2 regions of the Sphingomonas sp. FUKUSWIS1 genome follow, and region 1 is predicted to be linked to the other one. Evidence: riboswitches for the same ligand, from Rfam matches in the RefSeq annotation. Region 1 holds a riboswitch; the other holds the start of a gene.
What was found. A riboswitch is a leader RNA that binds a small molecule or an ion and turns the genes downstream of it on or off. The one in region 1 is predicted to bind thiamine pyrophosphate.
Positions count from the first base shown of each region.

Region 2: another riboswitch for thiamine pyrophosphate. It lies ahead of sphsw_RS17800 (TonB-dependent receptor); the one in region 1 lies ahead of thiC (phosphomethylpyrimidine synthase ThiC).

Region 1 covers NZ_JPJC01000029.1:22,277-29,962, forward strand. Annotated here, with positions in the region: gene crtY (lycopene beta-cyclase CrtY) at 1-465, opposite strand, end outside; gene sphsw_RS02935 (GNAT family N-acetyltransferase) at 701-1,294, shown strand; gene sphsw_RS18225 (hypothetical protein) at 1,467-1,886, opposite strand; partial or broken gene sphsw_RS18595 (sterol desaturase family protein) at 2,305-2,663, shown strand; gene sphsw_RS02945 (DUF2141 domain-containing protein) at 2,569-3,018, shown strand; gene sphsw_RS02950 (MipA/OmpV family protein) at 3,088-3,951, shown strand; TPP riboswitch at 4,041-4,148, shown strand; gene thiC (phosphomethylpyrimidine synthase ThiC) at 4,188-6,110, shown strand; gene sphsw_RS02960 (alkylphosphonate utilization protein) at 6,166-6,471, opposite strand; gene sphsw_RS20735 (hypothetical protein) at 6,497-6,622, opposite strand; gene sphsw_RS02965 (hypothetical protein) at 6,791-7,339, shown strand; gene sphsw_RS02970 (YbhB/YbcL family Raf kinase inhibitor-like protein) at 7,332-7,686, shown strand, end outside.
Region 2 covers NZ_JPJC01000281.1:913-6,616, forward strand. Annotated here, with positions in the region: partial or broken gene sphsw_RS17800 (TonB-dependent receptor) at 1-1,995, opposite strand, end outside; TPP riboswitch at 2,066-2,154, opposite strand; gene sphsw_RS17805 (FadR/GntR family transcriptional regulator) at 2,319-3,041, shown strand; gene sphsw_RS17815 (outer membrane beta-barrel protein) at 3,309-4,493, shown strand; gene sphsw_RS17820 (SLBB domain-containing protein) at 4,504-5,322, shown strand; partial or broken gene sphsw_RS20700 (cellulase family glycosylhydrolase) at 5,591-5,704, shown strand, end outside.

The DNA.
Region 1 (7,686 bases):
CTGCCACGCCAGATCGAGCAGCGTGAGGTCGCCCGGCCCGCGCGCGTCGATCACCCCGGTCGCTTCGATCCGGTCGCCGTCGCTCAGCACCACCGCGGTCGCGCTCGCGCCGCTCACCTTGCGGTCGAGCATCAGCGCGTGCGGCGGCAGGACGCGGCGTACCTCGCGGTCGAGTTGGACGCTCTCGATCGAATTGTAACGCGCGTCGATCGTCCGCGCATGCCCCGGAAAGCGCACGTCATAGCCCTGCCAGCCATGCACCACGAGCGGCGCGACGATCCATCGGTCCGCCGCCGCCACGTCGCTGTCGAAGAACGACCAGAGGTGGTTGCCGCCGACCGTCGGGGCGGCATCGACCAGCCGCACGTCGAGCGCCGGATGCTTCGCTTTGAGCGCCAGCGCGATCATCCCGCCGGCCAGGCCCGCGCCAACGATCGCGACGTCGCAGGAGATCGTCGATGCCATGGCTCCGACTAGCGCAAACCGGCGCCTGCGAAAACAGCCTTTCCCGCCCAATCGCGCGCGAAGACAACCTGCATTGCCGGCCCGGCGGCCTCTTCCGCCACCGAGACGATCCCCCGCACGTCATCGCCTTCCGCTGCCACCACGTGACGGACGCGAAGGGACGGGGGACGTCAGGTCGGGCATGGCGCGCCGCCGCCATCTCCGCCACTATGTCCATGCCAGATCCGGAGCCGCCATGCCCCCCTCACACCCGACCGACGCTTCGCCAGCACCGCACGCCAGCGATCCCGGTCCCCGCCACCCCCAGGCCCCGACGCTGGCCACGGCGCGCCTGACGCTGACCGGCCATGTCCTTGCCGATCTCGACGACTGCGCCGCGATGTGGGCCGACGCCCGCGTCTATGCGATGATCGGCGGCACGCCACGCAGTCGCGAGGAGGTGTGGATCCGGTTGCTCCGATCGATCGGGCAGTGGACCGCGTTCGGCTATGGCAGCTGGATCGTGCGCGAGACTGTGACCGGCCGACTGATCGGCGAGATGGGGTTGATCGAAGCGCGGCGCGCGATCCTGCCGCCGATCGACGGTCCCGGTGCGATCGGCCCCGAAATGGGCTGGACGCTGACCGGCGACGCGCAGGGGCAGGGCTATGCATCGGAGGCGATGGCGGCGGTCCTGGCCTGGGCCGACCCGCGCATCGCCGCCACGACCTGCATCATCGACCCAAGCAACGCGCCCTCGCTCCGCCTCGCCGAGCGCCTCGGCTACCGCCTGCGCATCGAGGGTCGTTATCGTGACGCGCCGATCCTGATCCTCGACCGACGCGCCTGACTTGGGTTCCGGACGCTCAGCGGACAGGTCAAGCGATGCTGGCCGAGGAACTGCGCGGGCTTTTGCGGTACCGGGCAGCCGCAAGTCGTCGCTGCTGCCCGGCACCATGTGCGGCGCGCGCTCTTTTCCGGATCAGCCGGGAGCGCACATGCCCATGTTTACGCGCTGGCGATCAGTTCGCCGGGACCTTGATGAACGGGTCATAGCTGTAAGTCTTGCCCGACATCGAGAAGACGACGCTGTACTGGTAGGACCCCGTTGCTGTGCCGTTGTTGATCACACAGGTCCAATAGATAACGCCCGCGGGCGTCGTCTGTTTTTCAAGCTTCTGGAATACACTATTCGGCGGGTTCTGCGTGCATTGACCGGTAAACCCGGTGATTGCGATATTATCGGCGGGATTGATGGGATAGACGGTCCACACCAAGACGTCACCGGCATTGCACGGCGTCGTCAACTCGTTGCCACCCTCGGACGTGCCTTCATAGCCCGTCGTGTCGATCATATACAGACCTTGGGTGATGGTCTGGCCACTGGCCGTCGACTGAGCTGTTTCCACATCCACAGCAATCATGATGTTGATGGTTGCCATATCCTCATCTCCTAAATTTATAGTATCGAGATGGCCTGTCTCTGACATGGCGTCGGACTTTCAAACGGGCGATATCGTCGTAATGGAGCAATGTTCTGCTATCAGGGTCTCAAATCTGTTGACCTGAAAAAAAATATCACATTGGGAGGCGTCAAATAAAGTTCGATAGATGAATTCGTGGCGCTGAATTCTGTAAAATCGATAAAGATATGATGAGGATCCGGTGTTCCGACATAGAATGGGGCGGCGTTTGGTTTGCAGGCGCACAGGCCGTCGTGCTTTGCAGCCGCGTACCCGGATGCCGCCGGTTTCGATCATTTTGCGGGGGCGATAGACTAGAGTCAGTGCAAACAGGTGGAGCACCGGCCGGGCGTGGTCGACCGAGGGTCTGAATGGCAACGGCGTTCGATCCGGTCCCGGCGCTGTGATAATTCCGCTACGGGTCATTGCGATTCCGACCCTGGCGGTGCGCTCGGTTTGGCTCTGACGGTCATGACCGTTATGGAGGGGGCCAATCCGATGGGCCGGGAGGTTTTTCCCCGGTTCATGTGGAGGGGAGCATTGGGGACATGGCTGATCACGGCCAGCCACCATCAGCCACATCATGAACGATACAGGTGCAATTATGAGCTCATTTTCCGGTTCTGGGATCGGCTCTGCGGCACCGACCGGGAGCTCGGCGATGTCCGCAGATCGCATGCCAAGGCTGCCGCGCGTGCTGGCCGCGGCGGCGCTCTGGGCCGTTCTGGCGGCGGCGAGCCCGGTCACGCGGCTTGACGTCGAGGTCGACAATCTTCGCTCGGCCAAGGGCTTGATCCGTATCTGTCTGACCGCCGACCCCGATAATTTCCCCGCCTGTGTCGACGATGCCAAGGCGCTGACCCGGACCCTGCCCGCCGCGGTCCGGACGACGAGCTTTCCGGGCCTGCCGCAGCGCGGCTATGCGCTGGCGATCATCCATGACGAGAACAGCAATTCCAAGCTCGACACGATCGCGGGCATCCCGCGCGAGGGCTATGGCTTCTCGAACAACGCGGCGGTACGCTTCGGACCGCCTCGCTTTTCCGCGGCACGGTTCATGCTCGTCGGTGATGCTGAAATGCAACAGGTCAGGATGCGTTACATCTTCTGACGGATTGCAACGGACCGAATGGGGTTGCCCCGCGTTGCGCGGTGGAACCTTTTTGTCCGGAGCCCGTCCTTGCGCGCATTCTCACTCGTTCTGACTGCCGCAACCGCGGCAGTCGCCCTCGCCACGCCGGCACTTGCGCAGACGGATCCCAATCCGACCCCGCCAATCACCGATCCCGCCGACAACAACCGCATCACGCTGGGGCTCGGCGTCGCGTCGCTTCCCGATTACGAAGGTGCGGACAGCAACAGCTTCACCCCCGGCGCGGTCGCGATCGGTACGGTCCGCGGGCATGACTTCTTTACGCGCGGTACGCAGCTCTATGTGAACCTGATCCCCAATACGGGGTCGGTCGGGATCAACTACGAAGTCGGCGTTATCGCCGCCGTCCGCACCGATCGCACGGGCCGGGTCGACAACCGGCAGGTCCGCGCGCTCGGCAAGATCGACACGGCCTATGAAGTCGGCGGCTTTGTCGGCATCGGCAAGACCGGCGTCATCACCAGCGAATACGACACGCTGACCGCGCGTGTCGCCTATATCCACGACGTGTCGGGCACGCACGACAGCTATGTCATCACCCCGCAGGTCAACTACACGACGCCGCTGTCGGTCCGCACCCTGGTCGCCTTCGGCCTGTCGGCGGATTATGCAGGCAAGGGCTTTGGCCGGACCTATGCCGCGGTCACGCCGATCGGCACGATCAACAGCGGTCTGCGCACCTATGACATCAACGACAGCGGCTTCCGCCGGGTCAACGTCTCCGCGTTTGCTTTGCAGAGCCTGTCGGGCGATCTGCGCCGCGGCTTCGGCGTCGGCGCAGGGGTGCTCTACGGCCGCATGCTCGGCAAGTACAAGGACAGCCCGATCGTCGCGGACGTCGGCGATGCCGACCAGTGGCTCGGCGCGGTGGGCCTGACCTACACCTTCTGATCGCAACCCGCCGATCGATCCGAAACCCCGTGCGGCCCGGCCGTGCGGGGTTTTTCCGTTTGCGCCCCCGTCCGTTGCGCCTATGCTCGCCCTACCCCGGGGGAGCGCCGATCCGCGCTTGAGAGGAAGGCAGGAGCCTTCGACCCGCTGAACCTGATCCGGTTGATACCGGCGGAGGGAGGGAGCGGTCGCCACAGAACCGCATGCCTTGCTCCGAGACCTTTAGGAGCAAGCGCATGGCCGATTACGATCCCCGCATCCCGACCGCCGACATCGGCGTCACCACCGGCCCGATCCGCGGCTCGCGGAAGATCCATGTCGCGGTGCCCTCCAGCCCCGACGTCCGCGTCGCGATGCGCGAGATCGTGCTCGACCCCAGCTGCTCCGAGCCGCCCTTGCGCGTCTACGACACCAGCGGTCCGTACACCGACCCCAGGGCGACGATCGACATCAACGCCGGCCTGCCGCAACTCCGCCGCCAGTGGATCGAGGCGCGCGGCGACGTCGAGAGTTACGACGCGCGCGCGGTCCGGCCCGAGGATAATGGCCAGCTCGGCCCCGACCGCTCGGGCGGCGTCCCGCAATTTCCCGGCAGCATCAAGCGCCCGTTGCGCGCCAGGGCTGGCGCCAATGTCAGCCAGATGCATTACGCACGCCGTGGCATCATCACGCCCGAGATGGAATATGTCGCGACGCGGGAGAATCTCGGCCGCGCGATGCTGAAAGAGTATAAGCGCGACGGCGAGAGCTTCGGTGCGTCGATCCCCGACTTCGTCACCCCCGAGTTCGTCCGCGACGAGGTCGCGCGCGGCCGCGCGATCATCCCCAACAACGTCAACCACCCCGAATCCGAGCCGATGGCGATCGGCCGCAACTTCCTGGTCAAGATCAACGCCAATATCGGCAATTCGGCGGTCGCGTCGAACGTCGCCGCCGAGGTCGACAAGCTCGTCTGGTCGATCCGCTGGGGCGCGGACACGGTGATGGACCTGAGCACCGGCCGCAACATCCACGACACGCGCGAATGGATCCTGCGCAACAGCCCCGTGCCGATCGGCACCGTGCCGATCTATCAGGCACTCGAGAAGGTCGGCGGCGTCGCCGAGGATCTGACTTGGGAGATCTTCCGCGACACGCTGATCGAACAGGCGGAGCAGGGCGTGGATTACTTCACGATCCACGCCGGCGTGCGCCTCGCCTATATCCCGATGACCGCCAAGCGGGTCACCGGCATCGTCTCGCGCGGCGGCTCGATCATGGCGAAATGGTGCCTCAGCCACCACAAGGAGAGCTTCCTCTACGAGCGCTTCGACGAGATCACCGAGATCATGAAGGCGTATGACATCGCCTATTCGCTCGGCGACGGGCTGCGCCCCGGCAGCATCGCCGACGCGAACGACGAGGCGCAGTTCAGCGAGCTCTACACGCTCGGTGAACTCACGCACCGCGCATGGAAGAGCGACGTCCAGGTTATGATCGAGGGCCCCGGCCATGTGCCGATGCACAAGATCAAGGAGAATATGGAAAAGCAGCTCGAGGTCTGCGGCGAGGCGCCCTTCTATACCTTGGGGCCGCTCACCACCGACATCGCGCCGGGTTATGACCATATCACCAGCGGCATCGGCGCGGCGCAGATCGGCTGGTACGGCACCGCGATGCTTTGCTACGTCACGCCCAAGGAGCATCTGGGCTTGCCCGACCGCGACGACGTGAAGGTCGGCGTCGTCACCTACAAGCTCGCCGCACACGCCGCCGACCTCGCCAAGGGTCACCCTGCCGCGCAGATGCGCGACGACGCGCTGAGCCGCGCGCGCTTCGAGTTCCGCTGGCGCGACCAGTTCAACCTGAGCCTCGACCCCGATACGGCCGAGCAATATCACGACCAGACGCTCCCCGCAGAAGGCGCCAAGACCGCGCATTTCTGCTCGATGTGCGGTCCGAAATTCTGCTCGATGAAGATCACGCAGGAGGTGCGTGACTTCGCCGCCAAACAGAACGGCCCCGCCGACACGTTCCTAGCGGCCGATATCGATCAGACCGACGCCAACCGCGCGATCTTCGCCAAGGGTGCGCATGCCGACGCAGAAAAGGGCATGGCTGAAATGAGCGAGAGGTTCCGCGAGAAGGGCAGCGAGATCTACCTCCCCGCGGACGTCTGATCCGCCACATCCCGAACTCCTCCCCCGGCAGGGGGAGGATCAGGGGGTGCGTCCGTTACCGCTTGCGCACGAACTCCGCGCGCAGCACCAGACCCTTGATCCCCTCATAGCGACAGTCGATCTCCTGCGCGTCACCGGTCAGGCGGATCGCCTTGATCAGCGTGCCGCGCTTGAGCGTCTGGCCCGCGCCCTTGACGGTCAGGTCCTTGATCAGCGTCACCTGGTCGCCGTCCGCCAGCACGTTGCCGACCGAGTCGCGGACCACGACCGTGTCGTCGTCCGCCGCGCGGGTCGTGGATGCGGCGTCGGCGGCGACCCATTCGCCGCTGGCCTCGTCATAGACGTAATCGTCGTCCGCCATCGTCATCGTCCTGTTTCGTGCCGGATCACTTGAGCGTCGTCATCTCGACGGGCTTGCCCTTGGTCGTCGGGTTCGACGCGTTCGCCTTGGGCTCCTTCTCGGCCTTGGGCTTGCGGACTTCCTTGTTCGATTTCTTCTGGCTCTTGGCCATGATGCTGCCCTTCCGGCGGGGCGGAGCGCCCCGGGACGGCGACGATACACGCTTGCACTCGCGCATACCCGTAGATTCGGATCGTCGAGTCGCCCCGGCAGCGCCGGCATCGCGGGCAACCTCAGCCCGGTCGGCGCGTTGGGATGAAAAGACCATGAGGGGGCTGCGATGCATATCGGATCCGGGGCTGCGCCGATCACCCTGTCGCTGCGTGCGGGGATGGCAATGCTTGCCATGGCCGTGTCAGGCTGCAGTGCGGGCGACGATCCCCAGCAGACCGCTGCGGTCGCCAACTTCACGCCGCCTGCCACGCGGACGCCGACCCCCGTGGCGGGGCAGGCGCAGACCACGCCGCTCACCGCCTATGTCGGCAAATACCCGCATGACGCGGTCGATGGCGTCGATTTCTTCGATCGCACCGAGGTGGCCGGCGGGTTGCTCGCGGTGGTCGACGATGCCCGGCTGCGGTCGCTGATCCGCGGACGCTCGGGACCGCAGACGCCGATCTTCCAACGGGGCCGGCGCATCGCCTCCTGGGGGTGCGAGGCACATAACTGCGGCGATCACAACTGGATGGTCGCGATCGATCCGGCGGGTGGGACAGCGCAGGCCTGTTATCACGATGCCGGCACGATGCGCGATCAGAGCCGCTGGTATGCCGATGGCGCACCGGTCCTGCGCCCTGGCGCCTGTCCTTCGGAGGGTAACGATGCTTGAACACATGCCTGCCTGGCTCGGCCACGCACTTAAAGGATTGCGCGCTGGTGCCGACGCGTTGGTGATCGCCCGGTCCGGTCTCGGGTCGGGCGCGCAGGCCGGCACGGGGTTCGCGACGCTCGACCTGACCAGCCCCGCCTTTGCGCATGAGGGGCGGTTGCCGCCGCGGTTCACCGCCGATGGTGACGGGGTGTCGCCGCCGCTGGTCTGGAGCGTGCCACCTGCGGGCACCGCCGCGCTCGCGCTGATCGTCGAGGATGCGGATGCGCCGACGCCGCAACCGCTGGTTCACGCGATCGTCTGGCATATCGCTGCCGATGGGCTGCGACTGGCCGAAGGTGCGATCG
Region 2 (5,704 bases), on a different contig from region 1:
CCGTCCGTCGTCATAGGTCCCGCCGCCACCGACCTGGACGGTCGGGCTCGAGACCGCATGCCGGCCGCGGGTCGGCAGATAGTCGTCGCCGACCGGCAAGTCGTCGCTGATCCGCGCGCGCAGATATTCGCCCGAGACATAGACGCTGACGCCGCGCGCCGGGCGGTAATCGATCTCGGCATCGATCCCGTAGGAGCTCTGCCCCCCGGCATTCAGCGTCGAATTGACCAGCGCGCCGCCGCTATTGATGACCGTCGCCAGCTGGCGGTTTCGGAAATCATAATGGAACCCCGTCACCGATGCGGACAGCGCTGTACCGATATAGCGATAGCCCAGCTCCTGCGAGACCGCATATTCGTTCTTCAGCGCGGTCGTCCCCGCGCTGACCAGCGCACCGCCCGCATAGCTGTCGTAGAGCGTGAACTCGTTCGGCGTGCGGAAGTTCGTCGTGATGTTGGCGAACAGCTGCTGCCGGTCGTCGATCTCGTAATGCACCGCCGCCCGCGGCAGCGCGGCGAAGCTGTCGAGGCGGACGCGGTCCTGCGGCCCGGGCAGGTAGTTGCGCCCGCTGCGCAGCACGTTGACGCCCTTGAACCCGATATCGACCGCAAGACGCGGGGTCAGCGTGACATGGTCGGCCAGGAACGCCGCCTTGGTCACCGTCACGGTCCGCTGGTTCTCATAGGCGAGCAACCGGCCGTCCGCGGTCCGGATCGCCTTTGCGCGATACCCCCAGCGATCGGCCGGTGCGCCGTCGGCGCCGACCGCGGTGTAGGACTGGACGACGCGGTCGGTGCCGTGATCGAACCACAGCCCCGCGGTCAGCCGGTGGATGCCGCGCTCGATTGTCAGCGTGTTGACCGTGCCCACGCGGCGCTGGTCGCCGGTATAATTGCCCAGCACCGTCGCGACCCCGTCGACCGCACCCGGCAGCGCGATCGGATCGGCGAGCGGCTCGATGCCGAGGAAATTGCCGGTCGTGCCGAGCTGCGTCCCATAGGGCGAATTGCCGTAGCCGAACTGCAGATAGCTGGTGCTGTCGAGCGTTACCCCTGCGCCCAGCGCCAGATGCACCGGCGCCGACGCATAGAGGTTGCGGAACGGCGCGCGGTACAGCCGCCAGTAATTGGTGTTGCCCGCGCTGTACCGCGCATCGAAGTTGAAATCGCGTCCCTGCGCGCGCCATTCGGCGAGCGTCGGGCTGCGATAGGTCGACGAGTTCGCGTCGTTGAACGACAGCGCCAGGCTCGCGCGGTTGCCGTTGCCCCATTCGCCGAGCAGCTTGGCATCGACATGCTGGCGCGTGTCATGGCCGGCACCGCGCCAGTTGTTCGCGCGCGTGTTCGAATAAGAGACGAAGGCCCGCAGCCCCGTCTGGCCGATCCGTCCGCTATCGAGCCGGACGAAGCCGCGCCGCGCCGCATAGGATCCGATCGACAGGTCAACGAGCCCGCGCGGCGCCGCACTCGGATCGTCGAGCCAGAGCGACAGCGACCCGCCCGCACCGCCCAGCGTCGGCGACGCGATATCGACCGCGCCCTGCGCCAGCGCGATGCGCTGCAGATTCTCGGTATCAGCGAACTGCGAGGGATAGGCGTAATAATAGCCAATGTCGTTCTGCGGCGCGCCCTCCATCGTCACGCCGATCTCGTCCTGCCCCAGCCCGCGCAACGTCAGGCTCGAACTGGTCGACAGACCGTAAGGATCACTCGACGCGACGGTCGCGCCGGGCAGGAGATTGACCAGCTGGAACGCGTTGAGCGTCGGCGCCTGCTTGGTGATGAACGCCGCGGCGATCGCGCTCTCGGACTTGGGCACCGTCTGGTCGGGGAGCAGCCCCTCGGGATCGAGAAGACCGACGACGCGGATATCGACCGGGTCGGCGCCGTCCCGCGCATCCGCCCGCGTCTGCGCGCCGGCGGGGGCGAAGGCCACCACAGCAGCAAGTGCCGCTGCCAGCGCGCTGCATGCAACACGGGGCGGCCGGCCCGTCATCAGGTCAAATCGAAGGATCATCACGGTCTTGCGTCCACTCCACACGGAGGGACGACGGACGCGCCGCCAGCCCTCCCTACGCCGGTATCAACCGGATCAGGTTCAGCGGGTCATGGGCTGCAGCCCACCTCTCAGCCGCGCGTCAGCGGCCCCCCGGGGAGCGCGCCGTCTAGGCGGTTCGGTCCGCCGGCGATAGCGTTATTGCCCGTTCGCCCTTCCGCAGCGCCTTCCCGGCACACGCGCGACAGAATTATATGACAATCCACCCCGCCCAGTTGCTTGCAGTGGGTGACAGCCGGACCGGTTTGCGCCACACAGGCTTTATGGAGCGTGTGCTGACCGACGTCGTTGCCCTGGAGAATCGGGATCTGGGACGGAACCTTACGCATGGCATGCTCGACCTGCTCGGCAAGGCCATCGTGACCGGCCAATATACGGATCGGCCCTTCCCCACCGAGGCGGAGATCGCGGTGGCGCATGGCGTCAGCCGATCGGTGACCCGTGAGGCGGTCAAGATGCTGACCGCCAAGGGACTGGTCAGCGCGCGGCCGCGACAGGGCACGATCGTCCAGCCATCGAGCAGCTGGAACCTGTTCGACACCGATGTGCTGCGCTGGCTGCTCGACCGCAAATTTTCGGTCGAGCTGCTGCAGCAGTTCAACCAGTTGCGGATCGGGATCGAGCCTGAAGCGGCGGCGCTCGCGGCGCTGTATCACACCGAACAGGACATCGTCGCGATCGAGGCGGGGCTGGCGCGGATGGCCGCTGCGGAGCGCAGCTATGACGATCCGCTCGACGCGGACATCGCGTTCCACGTCGCCGTCCTGCGCGCGTCGCGCAACCCCTTCTACGCACAGTTCCAGTCGGTGGTCGAAACCGCGCTTCGCACCTCGATCCGCTTCACCAACCGGATCAAGGGGCGCAGCGCGAACATCGCCGACCATGCCGCGGTCGCCGTCGCGATCGCCGCGCGCGATGCCGATGGTGCGCGCGACGCGATGCGACGCCTGATCGGCGACGTTCTCAGCCTGATCGCCGAGGCCTGACACCCGAATCGTCGCGACCCGGTGTACGATCAAGGGACAGCACCGTGCGACGCCGTCACTCGACCTGATCGCGCTTTTCACTTATCGAGACGCGGTGCCCTTGGGCCCGGTGCCGCGAGTCGAGATTTGACAAGCGCCGGAATAGCTCGAAGGACGAAATGCGACCGCGCATCATGCGGGTAGCAATTGAAAACATGACGGGAAACAATGCGAAGGGCTCGAGACGAGCGAACTGCACGGATCGGCAAGGTCGCGCTCGCGGCGGCCATGACTGGCGGTTTGGTGAGCGGTGCGCAGGCACAGACGGTCAACGTCAACACACCCGTCAGCGTGCCCGTTGCGGGCAATGTCGACCGGTTTCGTGTCGTGCCGGTGATCACCAGTGTCTATGACAGCAACGTGCTGCGTCTCAACGACGCGCGCGGGAGCGGGCCGCGCGACAATATCCGCGTTTCGCCGGCGCTGGCCGTCGACCTGAATCGCATCTTCGGACGCACCCGCGTCACCGCCGGCGGCACGGTCGGCTATGATTTCAACACCCGGTTCAGCGGCCTCGATCGCGAGCGGATCAACCTGACTTCGAGCGTGACGACCCCGGTCGGCGCGCCCTGCAGCGTGACCGGCAGCGCGGCGCTCGAACGCGCGCAGTTCGATCTCGGCGACACCAACACCGTGGTGACCGAGAGCTTCTTGCGCCAGGTCTATGACGTCGGCGCGAGCTGCCGCGCCGCGGCGGGCTTCTTTCCCGCGGTGGGGGTCAACCGCGTGTCGCTCACCAACAGCAGCCGCAAGGTTCTGGACACGAACCAGTCGGCGCTGCGCGCGGGGATCGGCTATGGGCGGCCCAGCCTCGGTACGCTGCAGCTCATTGGCTCGGTTGCGAAGATCGCGCGCCCGGGTATCGAGGATCTGACCGGGATCGACGATTCGACGATGATCACCGACGTCCAGCTGGTCTTCGAACGTTCGGTCGCGCCGCGCGTCAGCTTCCGGCTTGGCGGCGGCATCACGCATGCCGACCCCAAGCGCGCGGCCGTGCCGTCCTTCAGCGGCCCGTCGTTCGACGCGCAGGTGACGATACGCCCGGTGCCCCGGTTCACGATCGTCGGCTCCGGCCGCCGTGCGGTGCAGAATCAGAGCTCGTTTGGCGCGACCTATATCATCGCCGACAGCTACAACCTCAACGTGTCCTATCTGCTCTCGGCGCGTAGCACCGCCACGCTGTTCGCCCAGCGCGCGCGACGCGATCCGCGCGGCGAGGATCTGGCGCTCACGCTTCAGCCACCACGCGGCAAGGACAGGCTGAACGTCGTCGGCGGAAGCTATGCATTCGATTTTCACCGGTCGCTACGGCTCAGCCTGAACGTCGCTCACCAGCGCCGCACGGCTGACAATGCGATTTACGACTATACGGCCACATCCGCATCGGCGGGTGTCACGGCCCGTTTCTAAGGGGATGATGATGAAGATCCGCATGGCGCATTCGCTTGTTCTGCCGTTGCTCATGGCCGCTGCGGCCGCCGGGGCGCAGGTACCAACCGCGCGCCCGACACCCGCGCCGGCGGGTGCCGTACCCAACGACGGCTATCGCCTGGCCCCCGATGACGAGGTCGAGGTGACGATTTTCGGCCAGGGCCCGGGCCAGGTGGTCAAGACGCGCGTCAAGAGCGACGGCACGATCACCCTGCCGTTCCTCGGCGCGGTCCAGGTGCGCAACCAGACCGCGCGTGAACTGGCCGCGGATATCGCCGCCCGGCTGCGGAGCGGCGGCTATTTCGTCAAGCCCGTCGTCAATGTTGAGGTCACGCAGTTCGTCAGCAGTTCGGTGACCGTGTTCGGCGAGGTCGGAACCCCCGGCATCTATCCGCTCGATCTGCAGCTGACCGTCGGCATGACGCTCGCCCGCGCGGGCGGCACGCGTGGGACCAGCGCGGACTTTGCGATCCTGAAGCGCGTCGGCGATCCGGTCGAACACCGTATCCTCCTGTCGGACCTCAGCGGCGAATGGAGCGCGGCGACGCTGCTCGAGGCGAAGGACACGCTCTTCGTTCCGGTCGCGCCCGTCATCTATGTCTATGGCCAGGTGAATTCGCCCGGATCCTTCCCGTTGAAGACCGGGATGACGGTTCGCCAGGCGCTGGCCCGCGCCGGTGGTCCGACGCTCGCCGGATCGACGCGGAACGTCACGATCTTCCGCGACGGCGAGAAGCTGAAGAAGGTCGATCTCGACGGCGAACTCAAGGCCGAGGACTCGGTCTTCATCAACGAAAAATGGCTCTGAATCAGTGATCGGATTCCGGTGGCCGGGATGTCTCGTTTCATGCGATGCCCTGCGCATTCGTCGTCGCCAGGTCTGTTTCGCAACAGCCTGACGTCTGCGGCCACGGCCTGAGAAGAGGGCGCTCCGGCAACGGGGCGCCCTTTTTCATACCCTAGTGCCCCGCCATGTCCCGTGCCGCCAGCGCCGGCGCACCCCGCTACCCGGGCCAGCCGTCGCGATTCCCCCGGCGTTGGTCGTGTGATGCTTGCACGGGTCACCGGCTTGGGTGATGGGCGTGCCGATGCGACATAACGGCCTGTTCATCGCGCTGGGAGGCGCTGCGCTGGTCGCGACGGCCGGCGTTGCGGTCATGATTGCGCCCGCGCGAACCGGTCTACCGATC